DNA from 3 places in the Streptomyces sp. NPDC055966 genome. Region 3 is predicted to be linked to each of the others. Evidence: riboswitches for the same ligand, from Rfam matches in the RefSeq annotation. Region 3 holds a riboswitch; each other region holds the start of a gene.
What was found. A riboswitch is a leader RNA that binds a small molecule or an ion and turns the genes downstream of it on or off. The one in region 3 is predicted to bind S-adenosylmethionine.
Positions count from the first base shown of each region.

Region 1 (6,299 bases), on a different contig from region 3:
CCTGGAGCGGACCGAACGGCGGCCAGTGCGTCGAGACGAAACTGCTCGCCGACGGCCGTGTGGCCGTACGGCAGTCGACCGACCCGGCCGGTCCGGCGCTGATCTACGCGCCGGAGGAGATCGCCGCGTTCGTCCGCGGGGTCAAAGAGGGCCTGGCCGATCACTTGGCCGCCGGGTGACCGGCGGCGGACGTACGGGACGACGACACCGGTCCCGCTCCGGGCCTTTGGGCCGACAGACACACGCGTGAAGGGGAGAACATGACCACCAGGCAGGCCGGCCGGGATCTCGACACGAGCAAGGCGCACTCGGCCCGGATGTACGACTACTTCCTCGGCGGCAAGGACCACTTCGAGATCGACAAGGAGGCGGCCCTCGTCGCCGCCCAGGCCCACCCCGGCATCTATGTGACGGCCCGCGAGAACCGGGCGTTCATGCACCGGGCCACCCGGGTCCTGGCGCAGGAGCACGGCATCCGCCAGTGGCTGGACATCGGCACGGGCATCCCGACCGAGCCCAACCTGCACCAGGTCGCCCAGTCCGTCGCGGTCGACGCCCGCGTCGTGTACGCCGACAACGACCCCCTCGTCCTGAAGTACGCCGAACGCCTCATGCGCAGCACGACGCAGGGACGCACGGCCTACATCGAGGGCGACGTCAGGGACCCCGATGCGCTGATGAGCGCCGTGGAGGCCTCGGAGGTCCTGGACTTCGACCAGCCCATCGCCCTCTCCCTCAACGCGCTCATGCACTTCATCACCGACCCGCACGACCCGTACGCCATCGTCCGCCGGCTGCTCGACCCGCTCCCGGTGGGCAGCGCCCTCGCCATGAACCACTGCACGCCCGACTTCGACCCCGTCACCTGGAACAAGGTCGCGGAGGTCTACACCAAGTCCGGGTCTCCGGTGCAGTTCCGTTCGCACAGCGACGTCCGCCGCTTCTTCGACGGACTCGACCTGGTCGACCCCGGCATCGTGTGCTGTCACCGCTGGCGTCCCGCCGGACCGGCCGACGGGACGGAGCCCACGGACGCCCAGATCAGCCTGTTGGCGGGCGTGGGCATCAAACGCTAGCCGGGGCCCGGCCGGGTCGTTCGACCGGCTGGGCACCAGCAGCATCCGCGCGCCCGACGTCAGTCGGCCGCGTCACGCCGACGGGGCGGCGTACTGCGGTTGACCGTACTGGTATCCGCCCCACGTCGCCACGGCGTTGGCCTGCGAGTTGGCCACCGCGGTACCGCCTCCGACGGCTACGGCGCGGGCCTGGGAATGGGCCACGGCGGTGATCTGCGGAGGGCTGGGAGGGGCGTCGTAGCCGTCGGCGAAGCTGGCGCCGGCACCGAGGGCGGACAGCCCCGTGACCACCGCGGCCACGACGGCAGCACGCTGAATCCTACGCATGGTTCGACCCTTTCTTACGGGGGACGCAGTCCTGAATTGACGCGATATGAGCCTATATGCGGGTCTTTTAGCAATGTGGGATCAACGGCTCTTCGAGCGCCGTGTCGGTGGTGGCGACGACCTGGCAGGAACGCCCTTGTCCGGCCCCGCGGGCCCCACCGGGATCGCGCCCGTCGTACCGGTCACGAATGCCGAACCCTTCGGCGTCTTCGGCCAGTTGGCGCCCTCGGGATCGGAGGGAGGCTCGGCTCCTGTACACATGACTGACAAGAAGCTGTCACACGCGGGCCGGAATGCGTGTGCGGCCGGCGCCCGTTCTGACTGGCATGACTGTTGGAGTAGCGCTCAACGCGACCGACGCCCGGAACCAGGTCGACGCCACCGTGCAGCTCGCCCAAGAGGCCGCGGCCGCCGGCCTGCGGTCGGCCTGGTTCGGCCAGACCTTCGGCGCGGACTCACCCCAGCTCGCCGCGATCGTCGGGCGCTCGGTGCCTTCGCTGCAGGTGGGCACCTCCGCGATCCCCGTCTTCGGCCGGCACCCGCTGCTCGTCTCCAGCCAGGCCCAGACCGCCCAGGCCGCGACCCACGGCCGCTACCACCTCGGTCTCGCCCTCGGCACCAAACTGCTGACGGAGACCGGCTTCGGCCTGCCCTTCGAACGCCCCATCGCGCGGTTGCGTGAATTCCTCACGGCACTGCGGCAGTTGACCCGGACCGGTACGGCCGACTTCCACGGTGAGCTGCTCACCGCCACCACTCCGGTACCGGCGCGCGTGCCGGGTGCGGAGGGCGGCGTCCCCGTGCTGGTCGCCGCGATGGGGCCGCAGGCGCTGCGGGTCAGCGGTGAGCTGGCGGACGGGATCCTGCCGTATCTGGTGGGACCGCGCGCCCTGGCGGACCACATCGTTCCCGCCCTGACCGCCGCGGCCGAGGCCGCCGGCCGTCCCGCGCCCCGGGTCGTGGCCCTGGTGCCCGGCGTCGTCACGGACGACGTGGACGCGGTGCGGGCGAAGGCCGTCGAGAGCCTCGCGTTCTACGAACAGATCCCGTCCTACGCACGGGTCGTCGAACTCTCCGGCGGCCAACGGGCCGGCGACCTGGCGGTGATCGGCGACGAGAAGACGGTCGCAGCCGAGGTACGGCGTTACCGCGACGCCGGGGCCACCGAGGTCGTCTTCTCCGGCACCGAGATCGCGGGAGAAGCCGACCGCCGGCGCACCTGGGCGCTCCTCGGCGAACTGGCCGGCTGAGCAGGCCCGTCGGGCCGTCGGCCCGGCAGCCGTCCCCTCCTGTGCGAGGACGAGCCTCGCGCGACCGAGAAGAGACAGGGAACCCATGACCACCGAACCGACCACAGCAGACCCCCAGGCCTTCACCGAGAACTGGCTGGACTGGTACCGCGCCCAGGAGGCCCGGCTCGCCGCGCCGCACGGGTTCCTGGCGGTCACCGGCCTGCACTGGCTCGACGACCGGCCGCGGCGCTTCCCCGACGCGCCCGGGGCGTGGCACACCGGCGCCGACGGGGTCGTCGTCACCCTCGACGACGGCGAGGAACTGGTCGTCGACGGAGCGCCGGTGCGGGGCGAACACCGCTTCGGTGTGCTTCCCGAGCGCGGCGGCGTCGACGCGGTCTGGGGAGACGCCGTCATCGAGGTCGCCAAGCGCGGCGGCAGCGACATCGTGCGCCCACGGCACCCGGACGCGCCGCTGCGCACCGCCTTCACCGGAACGCCCGCCTACTCCCCCGACCCGCGCTGGGCGGTGACAGGCCGGTACGTCCCCTTCGACGAGCCGCGGCCGACCACCGTGGGCGCCGCGGTCGAGGGCCTTGAGCACGTGTACGACGCTCCGGGCAGGGTCGAGTTCGAGCTGGACGGGCGTCAGCTGTCCCTCACCGCGTTCCCCGGACAGGGTGCCGGCCGGTTGATGGTGCTGTTCACCGACGCGACCTCCGGGGTCACCACCTACGCCGCCAACCGGGTGCTGACCGTCGAGCCGCCCGCCGCCGACGGCACGGTCGTCCTGGACTTCAACCGCGCCGCGAACCTGCCGTGCGCCTACACGGACCTGGCCACCTGCCCGCTGCCACCGGCCGAGAACCGACTGCCGGTGGCGATCGAGGCAGGTCAGAAGATTCCCCGCGAACGCGGCGGATCCTGAGCCGGGCGGCCGTAGGGCGTCCGGTGACGGCATTGACGTACGCCGAGACCGCTCCGTAGCATCGCGATCGGCATCGAGTGTCAGCGTGAAGCCCTGGCTCGCTGACCGGCAACCCTCCCAAGCGGCGGGGTGCTCCAGGTGAAAGCCCGGCGGAATCACCGACGATCCCCGCAAGCGCGTGGCCCCTTGACCGGGCCGGAGACACGGAGGAGGGCCATGCGGCGCAGCGACGACCCCCGTGCCTCCTTCGCCGTCGCGATGGTGTTCTCCCGGCTTGCGCGCCGCCGTCACATCGACCTGAAGCGCTCGACCAGCTGCTTCTGTCAGGACTGACGGGCCTTCCCGCCGCCGGTAGACGGCCGGGAGCGGCCGTCGCCGCTCCCGTCTCCGTCTGATCCCCCTCAGCGCCTGATCCCCGTTTCCGTCTGATCCCCGTTTCCGCCTGTCGGCCGGGGCCGCACGCCTGTGCGCGGCCGTGCCTCGGACGGGACCCCGTGCCTGGTGACACGAGTAGGAGAAACCCCTCCGTGACTGCACTTCCCGATGTCAGATCCTCCCGATGGACGGCGCTGGCCGCCCTTCTCACCACCAGTGTGCTGCTGACCGCGTGCGGGTCGAGCACCGCCGGCTCCGGCTCGGACAGCGGCCGGGCGAGGTCCGGCGGCACCCTGACCTTCGCGGTGGGTTCGGACGCCGGCTGCGTGGACCCCCAGCAGGTCGCCAGCAACGACACCATCTACTCGGTGCGCCAGATCGTGGACTCCCTGACGGACCAGGACCCCAGGACCGGCAAGATCGTGCCGTGGCTGGCGAAGAGCTGGGACATCAGCTCCGACGCGACCACGTTCACCTTCCACCTGAGGTCGGGCGTCACCTTCAGCGACGGGTCCGGGCTGACCGCGCAGGTGGTCAAGGACAACTTCGACGCGGTGCCGAAGCTCGGCGCGCTGGGCACGCTGGCCGAGGGCTACCTCAGCGGCGTCAGGAGCACCACGGTGGTCGACCCCCTCACCGTCAGGGTGGCCTTCAGGAAGCCCAACGCCCAGTTCTTGCAGGCCACTTCGACACACTCGCTGGGAATCGAGTCATCGGCGAGCGTGCGCAGGACACCGCAGCAGAAGTGCAGTGCCGGAGTGGTCGGCTCCGGACCCTTCACGCTGCAGCGGTACGTGCAGAACCAGTCGATCACCCTGGCCAGGCGCAGCGGGTACGCCTGGGGTTCCTCGCTGTGGAGCAAGAAGGGCGAGGCGTACCTGGACAGGCTGGTGTTCAAGGTCGTACCCGAGGCGGGGGTGCGCACCGGCAGTCTGCAGTCCGGCCAGGTGGACGCGATCGGCAGCGTCGGCAGGGCCGACGAGGCGGCGCTCGGGGGAGGCCGGGTCACGCTCCAGCGGCGGGCCAACCCCGGTGTGGTGTTCGGCCTCGGGTTCAACAACGCGCGACCGCTGCTGAAGGACGCGCGGGTACGCCGGGCGATCGTGTTCGGCATCGACAGGCAGCAGATCGCCGACACGGTGTTCCCCACCGGCACCCGGGCGGCCACCGGCATCCTCGCGCACACCACGCCCGACTACACCGGCCTCGGCCCGGATCTGGCCTTCGACGCGGCGAAGGCGAAGTCCCTGCTGGACGAGGCCGGCTGGAAGTCCGCCGGCGACGGCATCCGGACCAAGGACGGCAGGAGGCTGAGCCTGACCGTCGACTGGTTCCCCAACGCGGCCACCAACCAGCCCGCGCTGGAGCTGGTCCAGCAGCAGCTCAAGGCCATCGGCGTGGCGGTGACCCTCAAGCAGCTCCAGGTCACCCGGTTCGCCCCGACGCTCCAGTCGGGCGACTACGACGCGGCCTGGGGCAACGGCACCCGTGCCGACCCGGACATCCTGCGCAGCTCCTTCTCCACCGGGCTGGCCAACTTCTACCGCGTGCCGGCGGGAGATCTGGACACGGCGCTGTCGGCGCAGGCCACGACCACGGCCCCGGCCGAACGCGAGCAACTGGTGGCCCGGGCAGAGCAGTTGATCGTGCGGAACGCCTACTACGCGCCGGTGGTGGAGCTGCAGACCCAGCTGGGGGTCTCGAAGAGGGTGCACGACCTGGACTTCGACGCCTCCAGCCGGATCCAGCTGCACGACACCTGGATCGGCTAGCCCGTGCGCCGCTATGTGATCAAACGGCTCGCCCAGGCGGTCGGGGTGCTCTGGGCGGCCTACACGGTCTCGTTCCTGGTGCTGGACTACCTGCCGGGTGACCCGGTCACGGCGATGGCCAGTGCCGGAATGGACTCGGGACAGGTCGACCCCCGGCAGACAGCCGCCCTGCGGCACGAGTACGGCTTCGACAAGCCGGTACCGGTCCAGTACGCCGAGTACCTCGGCCGGGCGGTGCGCGGGGACTTCGGCGACTCGGTCGCGACCGGCCGGCCGGTCACCCGGGTGCTTGCCGACGCGCTGCCGCAGACCGTCCAGCTGACCGGCGTGGCGCTGCTGCTCGCGGTGGTCCTCGGCGGTGGTCTGGCGGTGGTGGCGACGTACACCGCTCGGCGATGGCTGCGGCAGCTCCTGCTGTCGCTGCCGCCGCTGGGGGTGTCCGTCCCGACGTTCTGGGTGGGGCTGCTGCTCGTCGAGGCGTTCTCCTTCCGGCTGCGCTGGTTCCCGGCGTTCGGCAACGACGGCCTGAGGGGGCTGGTGCTGCCGGCCCTGACGCTGGCGGTCCCGACCGGCGCGCAGGTCGCCCAGG
Region 1 is NZ_JBHJYK010000016.1:232,809-239,107, reverse strand. Features, by position in the region: gene ACFC8N_RS31180 (DUF397 domain-containing protein) at 1-179, shown strand, start outside; gene ACFC8N_RS31175 (SAM-dependent methyltransferase) at 261-1,076, shown strand; gene ACFC8N_RS31170 (hypothetical protein) at 1,149-1,403, opposite strand; gene ACFC8N_RS31165 (LLM class F420-dependent oxidoreductase) at 1,730-2,653, shown strand; gene ACFC8N_RS31160 (DUF1684 domain-containing protein) at 2,739-3,563, shown strand; SAM riboswitch class IV at 3,633-3,746, shown strand; gene ACFC8N_RS31155 (putative leader peptide) at 3,780-3,896, shown strand; gene ACFC8N_RS31150 (ABC transporter substrate-binding protein) at 4,091-5,710, shown strand; gene ACFC8N_RS31145 (ABC transporter permease) at 5,714-6,299, shown strand, end outside.
Region 1: linked by a shared signal. The riboswitch ahead of ACFC8N_RS31155 (putative leader peptide) and the one ahead of thrC (threonine synthase) in region 3 are both predicted to bind S-adenosylmethionine.

Region 2 (6,299 bases), on a different contig from region 3:
GAGCACCGGATCCAGGACATCGACGAGCGGGCCGCCAAGCGGTCCGAGCGCGTCGTCGCCCTGCTGTTCACGGTGTCGATGCTGGCCACCGTCGCCTTCATCGCCGCGTACCTGGCGATCCCGCACGACAAGTCGATCTTCGTCTTCCCGATCGGTCACCTCAGCGCGCTGAACTTCGCGCTCGGTGTGACCCTCGCGGTGGCGCTGTTCTGCATCGGCGCGGGCGCGGTCCACTGGGCCCGCACCCTGATGTCCGACGTGGAGGTCGCCGACGACCGGCACGCGATCGAGGCCTCGCCCGAGGTACGCGCGAAGGTCATGGCCGACTTCCGCCAGGGTGCCGCCGAGTCCGGCCTCGGCCGCCGCAAGCTGATCCGCAACACGATGTTCGGCGCGCTGGCCATGGTGCCGCTCTCCGGCGTCTTCCTGCTCGGCGGTCTCGGCCCGGCCCCGAAGGACAAGCTGCGGCACACCATGTGGGCCAAGGGCAAGCGCCTGGTCAACATGAACACGAACCAGCCGCTGCGCCCCGAGGACGTCGCGGTCGGCTCGCTCACCTTCGCCAAGCCCGACGGCCTGGAGGAGACCAGCGAGGACTTCCAGAACGAGATCGCCAAGGCCGCCCTGATGATCGTCCGGCTGCAGCCGGAGAACATCAAGGACAAGCGCGAGCTCGACTGGTCGCACCAGGGCGTCGTCGCGTTCTCGAAGATCTGCACCCACGTCGGCTGCCCGATCTCGCTGTACGAGCAGCAGACGCACCACGTGCTGTGCCCGTGCCACCAGTCCACCTTCGACCTCTCCGACGGTGCCCGAGTGATCTTCGGCCCCGCCGGCCACGCCCTGCCGCAGCTGCGCATCGGCGTGGACAGTGACGGTTACCTCGAAGCGCTCGGCGACTTCGAGGAGCCCGTCGGTCCTGCATTCTGGGAGCGCGGATGAGTACTGCAGCGAACGAATCCCCCCGCGCACGCGGGAAGGCCCCGGCCGGCGAGCGCGTCGCCGACTGGGCCGACGGCCGACTCGGGATCTACTCCCTGGCCAAGAGCAACATGCGCAAGATCTTCCCCGACCACTGGTCGTTCATGTTGGGCGAAGTGTGCATGTACAGCTTCATCATCATCATCCTGACGGGTGTCTATCTGACACTGTTCTTCCACCCGTCGATGAACGAGGTCGTGTACCACGGCTCGTATGTCCCGCTCCAGGGACAGCTGATGTCCGAGGCGTTCAACTCGACCCTGCACATCTCCTTCGACGTGCGCGGTGGTCTGCTCATGCGGCAGATCCACCACTGGGCCGCGCTGATCTTCCTCGCCGGCATGTTCGTGCACATGATGCGCGTGTTCTTCACCGGCGCGTTCCGCAAGCCGCGTGAGATCAACTGGCTGTTCGGCTTCCTGCTGTTCGTCCTCGGCATGTTCACCGGCTTCACCGGTTACTCGCTGCCGGACGACCTGCTCTCCGGCACCGGTGTCCGCTTCATGGAGGGCGCGATCCTGTCCGTGCCGATCGTCGGCACGTACCTGTCGATGTTCCTCTTCGGCGGCGAGTTCCCCGGTCACGACTTCGTGGCCCGGTTCTACTCGATCCACATCCTGCTGCTGCCGGGCATCATGCTCGGCCTGATGGTGGGCCACCTGATCCTGGTCTTCTACCACAAGCACACGCAGTTCGCGGGTCCCGGAAAGACCGAGAAGAACGTCGTCGGCATGCCGCTGCTGCCGGTCTACATGGCCAAGGCCGGAGGCTTCTTCTTCCTGGTCTTCGGCGTCATCGCGTTCATCGCGGCGGTCGCCCAGATCAACCCGATCTGGGCCATGGGCCCCTACCGTCCGGACCAGGTGTCCACCGGCGCCCAGCCCGACTGGTACATGGGCTTCTCCGAGGGCCTGATCCGGTTCATGCCGGGCTGGGAGATCAACCTCTGGGGTCACACGCTCGTCCTGGGTGTGTTCATCCCGCTGGTGATCTTCCCGCTGGTCCTCGTGGCGATCGCGGTCTACCCGTTCATCGAGTCCTGGGTCACCGGCGACAAGAGCGAGCACCACATCCTGGACCGCCCGCGCAACGCCCCGACCCGTACGGGTCTCGGTGTCGCCTGGATGACGCTGTACCTGACGCTGCTGGTCGGCGGCGGCAACGACCTGTGGGCCACGCACTTCCACGTGTCGATCAACGCCGTCACCTACTTCGTCCGGATCTTCTTCTTCGTCGGACCGGTCCTGGCGTTCCTCGTCACCAAGCGGATCTGCCTGGGCCTCCAGCGCCGCGACCGCGAGAAGGTGCTGCACGGTCGCGAGACCGGCATCATCAAGCGGCTGCCGCACGGTGAGTTCATCGAGGTGCACGAGCCGCTCAGCCAGGAGCAGCTGCACACGCTCACCGCGCACCACCAGTACGAGCCGGCCGCCATCGGTCCGGTGGTCGACGAGAACGGGGTCCAGCGCAAGGTCGGAACCTCGGAGAAGCTGCGGGCCAAGCTGTCCGACGCCTACTACGGCGAGGACAACCAGATCCCGAAGCCGACCGTCGACGAGTACAAGGAGATCACGAGCGGCCACGGCCACCACTGATCCCCGCGTCGCCACGCCACGCCGAAGGGCCCCGTCCGCAAGCCGGACGGGGCCCTTCGCCCTGTCCCGGGGCCGATAGGGTGGGATCGGACGACGATTTCGCAGGTACGACACTCAGGAGCGACCATGAGCGCTGTGACCCCCGCTGGAGGCGACACCGCGGCGGGCCGCTCCTGGCCCGCCCTGCTGAACGGCCTGCTGAACGGCGAGAACCTGTCCGCCGACGACACCGCCTGGGCGATGGACCGGATCATGCGCGGCGAGGCGACCGACGCCCAGATCGCCGGGTTCGCGGTGGCCCTGCGGGCCAAGGGACAGACGGTCGAGGAGATCACCGGCCTGGTCCGCACGATGTACGAGCACGCGAACGTGATCGAGGTGCCGGGCCGCACCGTCGACATCGTCGGCACCGGCGGCGACGGGGCGCGGACGGTGAACATCTCCACGATGTCCTCGCTGGTCGTCGCCGGTACGGGCGCCAAGGTGGTGAAGCACGGCAACCGCGCCGCCTCCTCCGCCTCCGGTGCCTCCGACGTCCTGGAGAAGCTGGGCGTCAACCTCGACCTCACGCCCCGGCGGGTGGCCGAGGTCGCCGAGGAGGCCGGCATCACCTTCTGCTTCGCGGTCAAGTTCCATCCGGCGCTGCGTCATGTCGGCGCCGCCCGCGGCCAGTTGGGCATCCGGACGGTGTTCAACCTGCTCGGTCCCCTCACCAACCCGGCGAAGGTGCGGTCCCAGGCGGTCGGCGTGGCCGTCGCGCGGGAGGCGCCGATCGTCGCGGGCGTGCTCGCGGAGCGCGGCAACTCCGCGCTGGTCTTCCGCGGCGACGACGGCCTGGACGAGCTGACGACGACGGCCACGTCCCATGTCTGGGTCGTGCGGGACGGCAAGGTCACCGAGGAGGTCTTCGACCCCCGCGAGGTCGGCATCGACCTCGTCCCCGTGGAGGCCCTGCGCGGCGGCGACCCGGCCCACAACGCGGAGGTGGCCCGCCGGCTGCTGGACGGCGAGCGGGGCCCGGTCCGGGACGCCGTCGTACTGAACTCGGCGGCGGCCCTCGTCGCCCTGAACCCGACGGACACCCCGCTCGCCGAGCAGCTCGCCGCCGGCATGGCCCGGGCCGTCGAGTCGATCGACTCGGGCGCGGCGAAGCGGGCGCTGGAGCGCTGGGTGGCGGCGACCAACGCATAGCGGTCGCGACGGGCGTCCCGCGATCCGGACCAGGGTTGCGGGACGACGATCAGTTGACGTAGGTTCCTGAACCAGGTCATGAGTGACAGTCATGAGGCCCCGGCCGACTGTCCGGCAACCCTCCGTCCGTGGCGGGGTGCCCCGGGTGAAGACCAGGTCGTAGGCAGCGAGGTCTACGGCAAGCGCGGACCCCTCGCACACTTCTGAGAGTGTGGGGCCAGGGGTCCTGGTCGTTCGAGGGAGCCTTCCGTGAGCAAGCGAATGCGATAGGGCCGCAGAGCCCCGCCTCCGCATCCCCTTTTCTCATCTTTCCGTACGCCGTTCCGTGGCTTCTTCGGCCTCTTCGGCTCCTTCGGCGTACGTCCTCACGGGAGTCCACCCATGTCTGTCTTCACCGCTGCCGCCGACCAGTCCGTCTGCGCCCCGCTGCCCGTTCTGGGCCGGGATGTCACCGTCCCGCTCGTGACCGGTGGCGAGGTCACCTACGCGGCGCTCGACTACGCGGCCAGCGCCCCCGCGCTCCAGCGCGTCTGGGACGACGTCGCCGCCTACGCGCCGTACTACGGCAGCGTCCACCGCGGCGCCGGCTACCTCTCGCAGCTCTCGACCGACCTGTTCGAGAACGCCCGCAGGACGGTCGCCGAGTTCCTCGGCTGCCGCGCCGACGACCAGGTGGTCTTCACCCGCTCGACCACCGACTCGCTCAACCTGCTCGCCCGTGCCCTGCCCGCCGGCTGCCAGGTCTTCGTCTTCGAGACCGAGCACCACGCCTCCCTGCTGCCCTGGCAGGACGCGCGGGTCACCTACCTCAACGCCCCGCGCACCCCGCGCCAGGCGGTCGAGACCCTGGAGCGGGCCCTCGCCGACCGCGACCCGTACGGCCCGGCCCTGGTCTGCGTCACCGGCGCCTCCAACGTCACCGGCGAGCTGTGGCCGGTGCGCGAGCTGGCCGCCGCCGCGCACGCCCACGGCGCCCGGATCGTCCTGGACGCCGCCCAGCTGGCCCCGCACCACCCGGTGGACGTGCGCGACCTGGACGTCGACTGGGTCGCCTTCTCCGGGCACAAGCTGTACGCGCCCTTCGGCTCCGGCGTCCTCGCGGGCCGCGCGGACTGGCTGCGCGCGGCCGAGCCGTACCTCGCGGGCGGCGGCGCGAGCCGCACGGTCACCCGGCGTCCGGACGGGGGAGTGGCCGTGGAGTGGCACGAGAGCGCCGCCCGGCACGAGGCGGGCTCCCCGAACGTCATCGGTGCCTACGCCGTCGCGTCGGCCTGCAAGGCGCTCACCGAGGCCGGCTGGGAGAACCTGGTGGCCCGCGAGGAGCACCTGATCGCGAAGGTCCGCGCGGGCCTGGCCGCGGTGCCGCAGGTGAAGGTGCTGTCCCTGTTCGGCGACGACGCCCCGCGCGTCGGCGTGATCTCCTTCGTGGTGGAGGGCTGGAACAGCTCCCACTTCGCCGCCGCGCTCTCCGCCGAGTACGGCATCGGCGTCCGTGACGGCCTCTTCTGCGCCCACCCGCTGGTCCGCACCCTGCTCGGCAGCGACCCCCAGACCCAGGGCGAGTGCGGCGCCCCCGAGGCGGCCCCCGGCGAGAAGTCCCTCAACGCCATCCGCGTGAGCTTCGGCGCGGGCACCCCCGACGAGCACGTCGAGCGCTTCGTGACCGCCGTGCGGGAACTGGTGACACAGGGCGCCCGGTGGACGTACCGCACGCAGGACGGCCGCTGCGTGCCGGCGGTGTGAGGGTTCGTACGCCCGTTCCGAGGCGGCTTTCAGCCGGTCAGGAGTCCAGTCCGATCGCGAAGGCCGCCTCCAGGTCGTGCTGGGAGTAGGTGCGGAACGCCACGTGGGTGTCGGTGGCCTCCACGCCGGGGATCTTGCTGATCCGGCCGGGGATGACGTCGGCCAGGTCCTCGTGCCGGCCCACCCGGACCATCGCGATCAGGTCGTACGTGCCCGTGACGGAGAAGACCTCGCTGACCGAGTCCAGCGAGGCGATCTGCTCCGCGATCTCGGGGATCCGGTCCACGCTGGTCTTGATGAGGACGATCGCGGTGATCACGGCTGGTTCTCTCCCTCGGGGGCCGGAGCTGGGGTGCACTTCACTCTAGTCCCACGCCCGTAGCGCACCCACGCGTAGAGGAAGCCCAGCCCGAACCCCACCAGGTGCGCCAGATACGCCACCCCGGGCCCCGCGGAGGCCTGGCTCGCCGCCGCCCACTGCACCGCCACCCAGAACGGCAGCACGACCCAGGCGGGGAACCGCAGCGGCACGAAGAGGAGGAACGGCAGCAGACTGGTCACCCGGGCCCGGGGGAAGAGATACAGGAACGCGCCGAGGACCGCCGAGATGGCACCCGAGGCGCCCACCAGCGACTGTGCGGAGTCGGCGTTGGCGACCGCGTACCCGAGCAGGGCCAGGTAGCCGCATCCGGCGTAGAACAGGGTGAACTCGATCCGGCCCATCCGCTCCTCCGTCATCGCCCCGAAGACGAAGAGGAACAGCATGTTGCCGAGCAGGTGCACCCAGTT
Region 2 is NZ_JBHJYK010000023.1:35,917-42,215, forward strand. Features, by position in the region: gene ACFC8N_RS37670 (Rieske 2Fe-2S domain-containing protein) at 1-942, shown strand, start outside; gene ACFC8N_RS37675 (cytochrome bc complex cytochrome b subunit) at 939-2,576, shown strand; gene trpD (anthranilate phosphoribosyltransferase) at 2,703-3,767, shown strand; SAM riboswitch class IV at 3,842-3,958, shown strand; gene ACFC8N_RS37685 (aminotransferase class V-fold PLP-dependent enzyme) at 4,149-5,510, shown strand; gene ACFC8N_RS37690 (Lrp/AsnC ligand binding domain-containing protein) at 5,548-5,829, opposite strand; gene ACFC8N_RS37695 (rhomboid family intramembrane serine protease) at 5,826-6,299, opposite strand, start outside.
Region 2: linked by a shared signal. The riboswitch ahead of ACFC8N_RS37685 (aminotransferase class V-fold PLP-dependent enzyme) and the one ahead of thrC (threonine synthase) in region 3 are both predicted to bind S-adenosylmethionine.

Region 3 (6,299 bases):
AGACGTCCGCACCACCGTCGACCGCGATGAAGCCGTACCCCTTCTCCGCGTTGAACCACTTGACGGTGCCCTGAGCCATGCCTAACTCCCCTATTACTGGCCCTTGCACAGATCCACACTTCGCGGACCCGGGTCAGACCTCACCCCCCATCGGTCGGGGGCGTGCGCCGGAACGCGTCGACCGCGGCTGAATGTATCTGTCCAACTGCCGTCTGCAACAGGTCAATCGGACGAGAAATCTGGACGACGACGGTCCGGAATCTGCCTAAAATACGGCCGAATTCAGGGCAAGTCGGGCCGTACAAAGTGGAACAAAAGCCGCAGAAAGCCCGCATAGTTTGGCTACTTCTTATCGGGCTCGCGGTGCGAAATCCCGAACCGCGACCTTCAGGTCCGGAACGCGTTCCCCAACTGTACCGCGCTCAATCACACTGAATGGCCCCCTCCGTTTCTCTCACGGGGGAGGCCATTCGATGAACAATCGGTAACCGAGATTACCGACGGTAATGATCAGCCGCCGGCGACCGCCGGAATGATGGAGACGCCCGCGCCGTCGGGGGTCGCGGTCTCCAAGCCCTGCTCGAAGCGCACGTCGTCGTCGTTGACGTACACGTTCACGAACCGGCGCAGCTTGCCCTGGTCGTCCAGGACGCGGGCGGCGATACCGGTGTGGTTCTTCTCCAGGTCCTCGATCACCTGGGCGAGGGTCGCGCCCTCGGCGGCGACCTCGGCCCGACCGCCGGTGTAGGTGCGCAGGATGGTGGGGATGCGAACGGTCACGCTCATGCGAGGCCAGCCTCTCGGAAGGAGTCCAGGGTCGGACGGATGGTGGCGGTGAGACCCGTGCCGGCCACCGCGTCGAGGGTCTTCAGGCCGTCGCCGGTGTTGAGGACGACCGTGGTCTTCGCCGGGTCCAGGACGCCGGCCTTGACCAGCTTGCGGGTGACGCCGACCGTCACACCGCCCGCCGTCTCGGCGAAGATGCCCTCGGTGCGGGCCAGCAGCTTGATCGCGTCGACGACTTCCTCGTCCGTCACGTCCTCCACCGCGCCGCCGGTGCGGCGGGCGATGTCCAGCACGTACGGCCCGTCGGCCGGATTGCCGATGGCGAGGGACTTGGCGATGGTGTTCGGCTTCTGGGGGCGGACCACGTCGTGCCCGGCCTTGTACGCCGTCGACACCGGCGAGCAGCCCTCGGCCTGCGCACCGAAGATCTTGTACGGCCTGTCCTCGACCAGCCCGAGCTTGATGAGCTCCTGGAGACCCTTGTCGATCTTCGTCAGCTGGGAGCCGGAGGCGATCGGGATCACGATCTGGTCCGGCAGCCGCCAGCCGAGCTGCTCGCAGATCTCGTACGCCAGCGTCTTGGAGCCCTCGGCGTAGTACGGCCGCAGGTTGACGTTGACGAAGCCCCAGCCCTCGCCGGCCGGGTCGCCGATCAGCTCGGAGCAGAAGCGGTTCACGTCGTCGTAGTTGCCCTCGATGCCGACGAGCTCGCCGCCGTAGACCGCGGCCATGACGACCTTGCCCTGCTCCAGGTCGTGCGGGATGAACACGCAGGAGCGGAAGCCGGCGCGGGCGGCGGCGGCGCCGACGGCACCGGCCAGGTTGCCCGTGGAGGAGCAGGACAGGGTGGTGAAGCCGAAGGCGCGGGCGGCCTCCAGGGCCTGGGCGACGACGCGGTCCTTGAAGGAGTGCGTCGGGTTGCCGGAGTCGTCCTTGACGAACAGGCCGCCGGTGACGCCCAGTTCACGCGCGAGGTTGTCGGCCTTGACGAGCTTGGTCCAGCCGGGGTTGATGTTCGGCTTGTCCGCCACGTCGGCCGGGACGGGCAGCAGGGGGGCGTACCGCCAGATGTTCGCGGGGCCGGCCTCGATGCGGGCCCGCAGTTCCTCGGTGTCGTAGGCCGAGAAGTCGTAGGCGATCTCCAGCGGGCCGAAACACTCCTCGCACGCGAAGACCGGGCCGAGCGGGACACGGTGACCGCACTCGCGACAGCTCAGGGCCGCGGCCGGACCGAGGTCGACGGGGGAGGTGGAGGTGCTTGCAACTGTCTGCACAGCCATGGAGGCGAGGCCCTTTCTCCTCATCTTCCTCACGACGCATCTCGCCGTGAGACGGATTTGGCACCTTCCCTAGCCGGGAGCCTCGCCACGTCAACGTGACAAGAACCGACTGGAGGGTTGCCGGGGCTTCATCGGGCCGTGTCCCTCTGCCCCTCTGGATGAGCGGTATGCGGTTGTATGAGCAGTTGTACGCACGAGTCGTGCGCGCCCGCGCCCCCCGACATGCGATGGTCACCGGCGTTGTTCAAGACTGTAACCGAAGGCCAGGACAGTTGAGATAGTCGTCCGAACCGCGAGATGGATCACACAGTCACCACCTGTGATCACGAACAGTGAGGAGCCGCAGAGCGTGCTGGAAGAAGTAGAGCGCTGGCTGGCCACCCGCTCCTGGTCCGTGACCGATCGCCCGCTCCAGCGGATACTGGCCGCCAAGCAGCGCACGGGACAGACGATCAGCGTCGTGCTGCCCGCGCTCGACGAGGAGGAGACCGTCGGCGACATCGTCGCGGTCATCCGCCGCGAGCTGATGGAGCGGGTCCCGCTCGTCGACGAGCTCGTCGTCGTCGACTCCGGCTCCACCGACCGCACCTCCGAGGTCGCCGCCGCCGCGGGCGCCCGGGTCGTCCACCGTGACGCGATCCTGCCGCGCATCCCGGCCGTTCCCGGCAAGGGCGAGGTCCTGTGGCGCTCGCTCCTCGTGACCCGCGGCGACATCATCTGCTTCGTCGACGCGGACCTGCGCGAGTTCTCCGCCGACTTCGTCTCCGGCATCGTCGGCCCGCTCCTCACCGACCCCGGGATCTCGCTGGTGAAGGCCATGTACGACCGCCCGCTCGCCGGTGCCGCCGGGCAGGGCGGCCGGGTCACCGAGCTGATGGCCCGCCCGCTGCTCAACATGCACTGGCCGCAGTTGGCCGGCTTCGTGCAGCCGCTGGGCGGCGAGTACGCGGCCCGGCGCGGCCTGCTGGAACAGCTCCCCTTCCCCGTCGGCTACGGCGTGGAGCTGGGCATGCTGGTGGACGCGCTGCACCTGGTGGGCCTGGACGCCCTCGCCCAGGTGGACGTCGGGGTCCGCAAGCACCGGCACCAGGACGGGCAGGCGCTCGGCCGGATGGCCGCCGCGATCTACCGCACCGCCCAGCTCCGGCTGGCCCGGGGCCATCTGATCCGCCCCGCCCTGACCCAGTTCGAGCGGGACGAGGACGGCTTCGCGCCCCGGACGTACTCCGTGGACACGGAGGAACGGCCGCCGATGACGGAGATCGCGGAGTACGCCGAGCGCCGGGTGGCGTGACTTCGCCGGACTTCGTATACGGGCGGGGCGTCGTGCGTGGCCGTACGTTTGAGCGTTTCCGGGCCGGGCTAGGTTGAGGACCATGGCTTCCACGCACGGTGCCGAGGTGTTGGTCGCGTCCAATCGCGGCCCGGTTTCGTACACGCTCGACGCGGACGGCGAGGGCGGTTCGCTGCGGGCCAGGCGGGGCGGCGGGGGGCTGGTCTCGGGGCTGTCGGCCATCGGCCCGGACGCCCGTGCCGTATGGGTGTGCGCGGCGCTCGGCGACGGCGACCGGGAGGCCGTACGGCGGGCGGGCGGCGGGCTGCTGCCGGCCGAGGACACCGGCGGGCAGCGGGTGCGGATGCTGGACGTCGACCCGGCCGTGCACGCCGACGCGTACAACGGCATCGCGAACTCCGTGCTCTGGTTCGTCCACCACATGCTGTACCAGACCCCGCTGGAACCGGTCTTCGACGCGGAGTTCCACCGGCAGTGGGCGTCGTACGAGGCCTACAACCGCGCGTTCGCCGAGGCGCTGGCCGAGGAGGCCGCCGAGGGGGCGGCCGTGCTGGTGCAGGACTACCACCTGTGCCTCGCGCCCGGCATGCTCCGCGCGCTCCGCCCCGACCTGCGCATCGGCCACTTCTCGCACACCCCCTGGGCCCCGCCGGACTACTTCCGCCTGCTGCCCGACGACATCGCCGCCGCGCTGCTGCACGGCATGCTGGGCGCGGACCGGACGGCCTTCCTGACCCGGCGCTGGGCGGACGCGTTCACGGCGTGCTGCACGGCGGTGCTGGGTCCGGACAGCCTCTCGGGTACGGCGATCGGGGTGCACGGGCTCGGCGCGGACGCGGACTTCCTGCGCGAGCGGGCGCACCGGCCGGACGTGACCGAACGGATGGCCGCGCTGCGGGCGGAGATCGGCGCGGGGCGCAGGACCATCGTGCGCGTCGACCGCACCGAGCTGTCCAAGAACATCGTGCGCGGGCTGCTGGCGTACCGGCAGCTGCTGGACGACCACCCCGAGTGGCGCGAGAACGTCGTCCACGTGGCGTTCGCGTACCCGTCCCGGCAGGACCTCGCGGTGTACCGGGACTACACGGCCGAGGTGCGGCGGGTCGCGGACGACATCAACTCCCGCTACGGGACGCCCGGATGGACCCCGGTCGTGCTCCACGTCAAGGACGACTTCGCGCGCTCGCTGGCCGCGTACCGCCTCGCCGACGTGGCTCTGGTCAACCCGATCCGGGACGGCATGAACCTGGTCGCCAAGGAGGTGCCGGTGCTCTCCGAGGAGGGCTGCGCGCTGGTGCTGTCGCGGGAGGCCGGGGCGTACGAGGAGCTGCGCGCGGACGCGTTCACGGTGAACCCCTACGACGTGCTGGAGACCGCGCGCGCCCTGCACGAGGCGCTGTCGCTGCGGCCGGAGGAGCGGGCGGAGCGCGCCAAGAGACTGGCGGCGGCGGCCACCGCGCTGCCTCCGGCCCAGTGGTTCATGGACCAGCTGCGGGCGCTGGAGGAGCTTCAGCCCGGCTGATCGGCACCCGGCTGATCGGAGCCCAGCTGGTCGGCGAGGGCGCGCAGCAGGTGTACGACACCGGCGGGGCCGTCGACGACCATGTCGGCCCGCTCCGCCAGTTCCGTGACCTCCGTGCTGCCGCTGCACACCAGCAGGCCGGGGACGCCGTCGGCGCGGAGGCGTTCGACGGTGGCGTAGGCGGGCAGGTCGCCGAGGTCGTCGCCGGCGTAGAGGACCGGGCCGGCGCCGGTCCTGCGGACGTGCTCGGCGAGGGCGACGCCCTTGTCCATGCCGGGCGGGCGCAGTTCCAGGACCAGGCGGCCGGGTTCGACGACCAGGCCGTGGCGGGCGGCGAGGTCGGTGAGGGGGGCGCGCAGGGCCTCGAAGGCGGACTCCGGGTCGGTGGCGCGGCGGGTGTGCACGGCGACGGCCCGCCCCTTCTCCTCGATCCAGGTGCCGGGCCAGGCACCGGCGCGGTCCAGGACGCCGGGCAGCTCGGCGCGGACGGCGGCGACGCCGGGGTGCGGGGCGGGGGCGGTGACCGTGCCGGTGACGGCGTCCCAGCGTTCGGCGCCGTAGTGGCCGAGGACGGTGAGGTGGTCCAGTCCCGGGACACCGGCGAAGCCGCCGTAGCGGACGGCGACGCCGGCGGGGCGGCCGGTGATCACGGCGATGGAGGCGACCTTGGGGGCGAGCCGGGCGAGGGCCGGTACGGCGTCGGGGTGGGCGCGGGCCTGCTCGGGGTCGGCGACGATGGGGGCGAGGGTGCCGTCGAAGTCGAGACCGACGATCGCGGTGCGCGGCTTCGCGAGCAGAGCGGCGAGTCCGTCCCGGCCGAGCTGGGTCTGCGGGGTCGGCAGAGGGTCCATGGACCGACACTATCCAGCTCGGCCCGCCCTCACTCCTGGGACTCGGCCCCAGACCCCGCCACGGGCTCCGTCCCTGGCCCCCGCCTCGCCCACCCTCCCCCACGCTCGGCTGCGCTCGCGCGGGGGGACCCCCATCCCGACTCGGTCGGCCGGAAAGGCACCCCGCCTCGCCCACCCGCCGAGCCTGCCAGGACCGCACGCGACCGCGGGTCCGTCGTGACTGGTCGCGCCCACGCGGCGGCAGCCGCATGTCAGACACAGCCCCACGCCCCTCACCTCTCGGCCGACCGAGTCCGGCGGGTGGGTGGGCAGAAGTCAGCGGGACGAGCGGTGCTGGTCGCGGACTCGGCGCAGGCGGTTGACCGTCACCGGGTCGTGGGCCAGGGCGCGCTCGTCGTCCAGGAGGGCGTTCAGGAGTTGGTAGTAGCGGACCGGGGCCAGGTCGAGTTCCTCGCGGATGGCCCGTTCCTTAGCGCCGGGGCCGGCGAAGCTCCGGCGCTCCAGGGCGAGGATCGACTTTTCCCGGGTGCCCAGTTCCATGGAGTCACCGTAGCGCTCAGTTCTTG
Region 3 is NZ_JBHJYK010000003.1:510,366-516,664, forward strand. Features, by position in the region: gene ACFC8N_RS09260 (cold-shock protein) at 1-79, opposite strand, end outside; gene ACFC8N_RS09265 (MoaD/ThiS family protein) at 511-786, opposite strand; gene thrC (threonine synthase) at 783-2,066, opposite strand; SAM riboswitch class I at 2,084-2,231, opposite strand; gene ACFC8N_RS09275 (glucosyl-3-phosphoglycerate synthase) at 2,416-3,360, shown strand; gene ACFC8N_RS09280 (trehalose-6-phosphate synthase) at 3,443-4,882, shown strand; gene otsB (trehalose-phosphatase) at 4,870-5,733, opposite strand; gene ACFC8N_RS09290 (DUF3263 domain-containing protein) at 6,049-6,273, opposite strand; gene ACFC8N_RS09295 (extracellular solute-binding protein) at 6,290-6,299, opposite strand, start outside.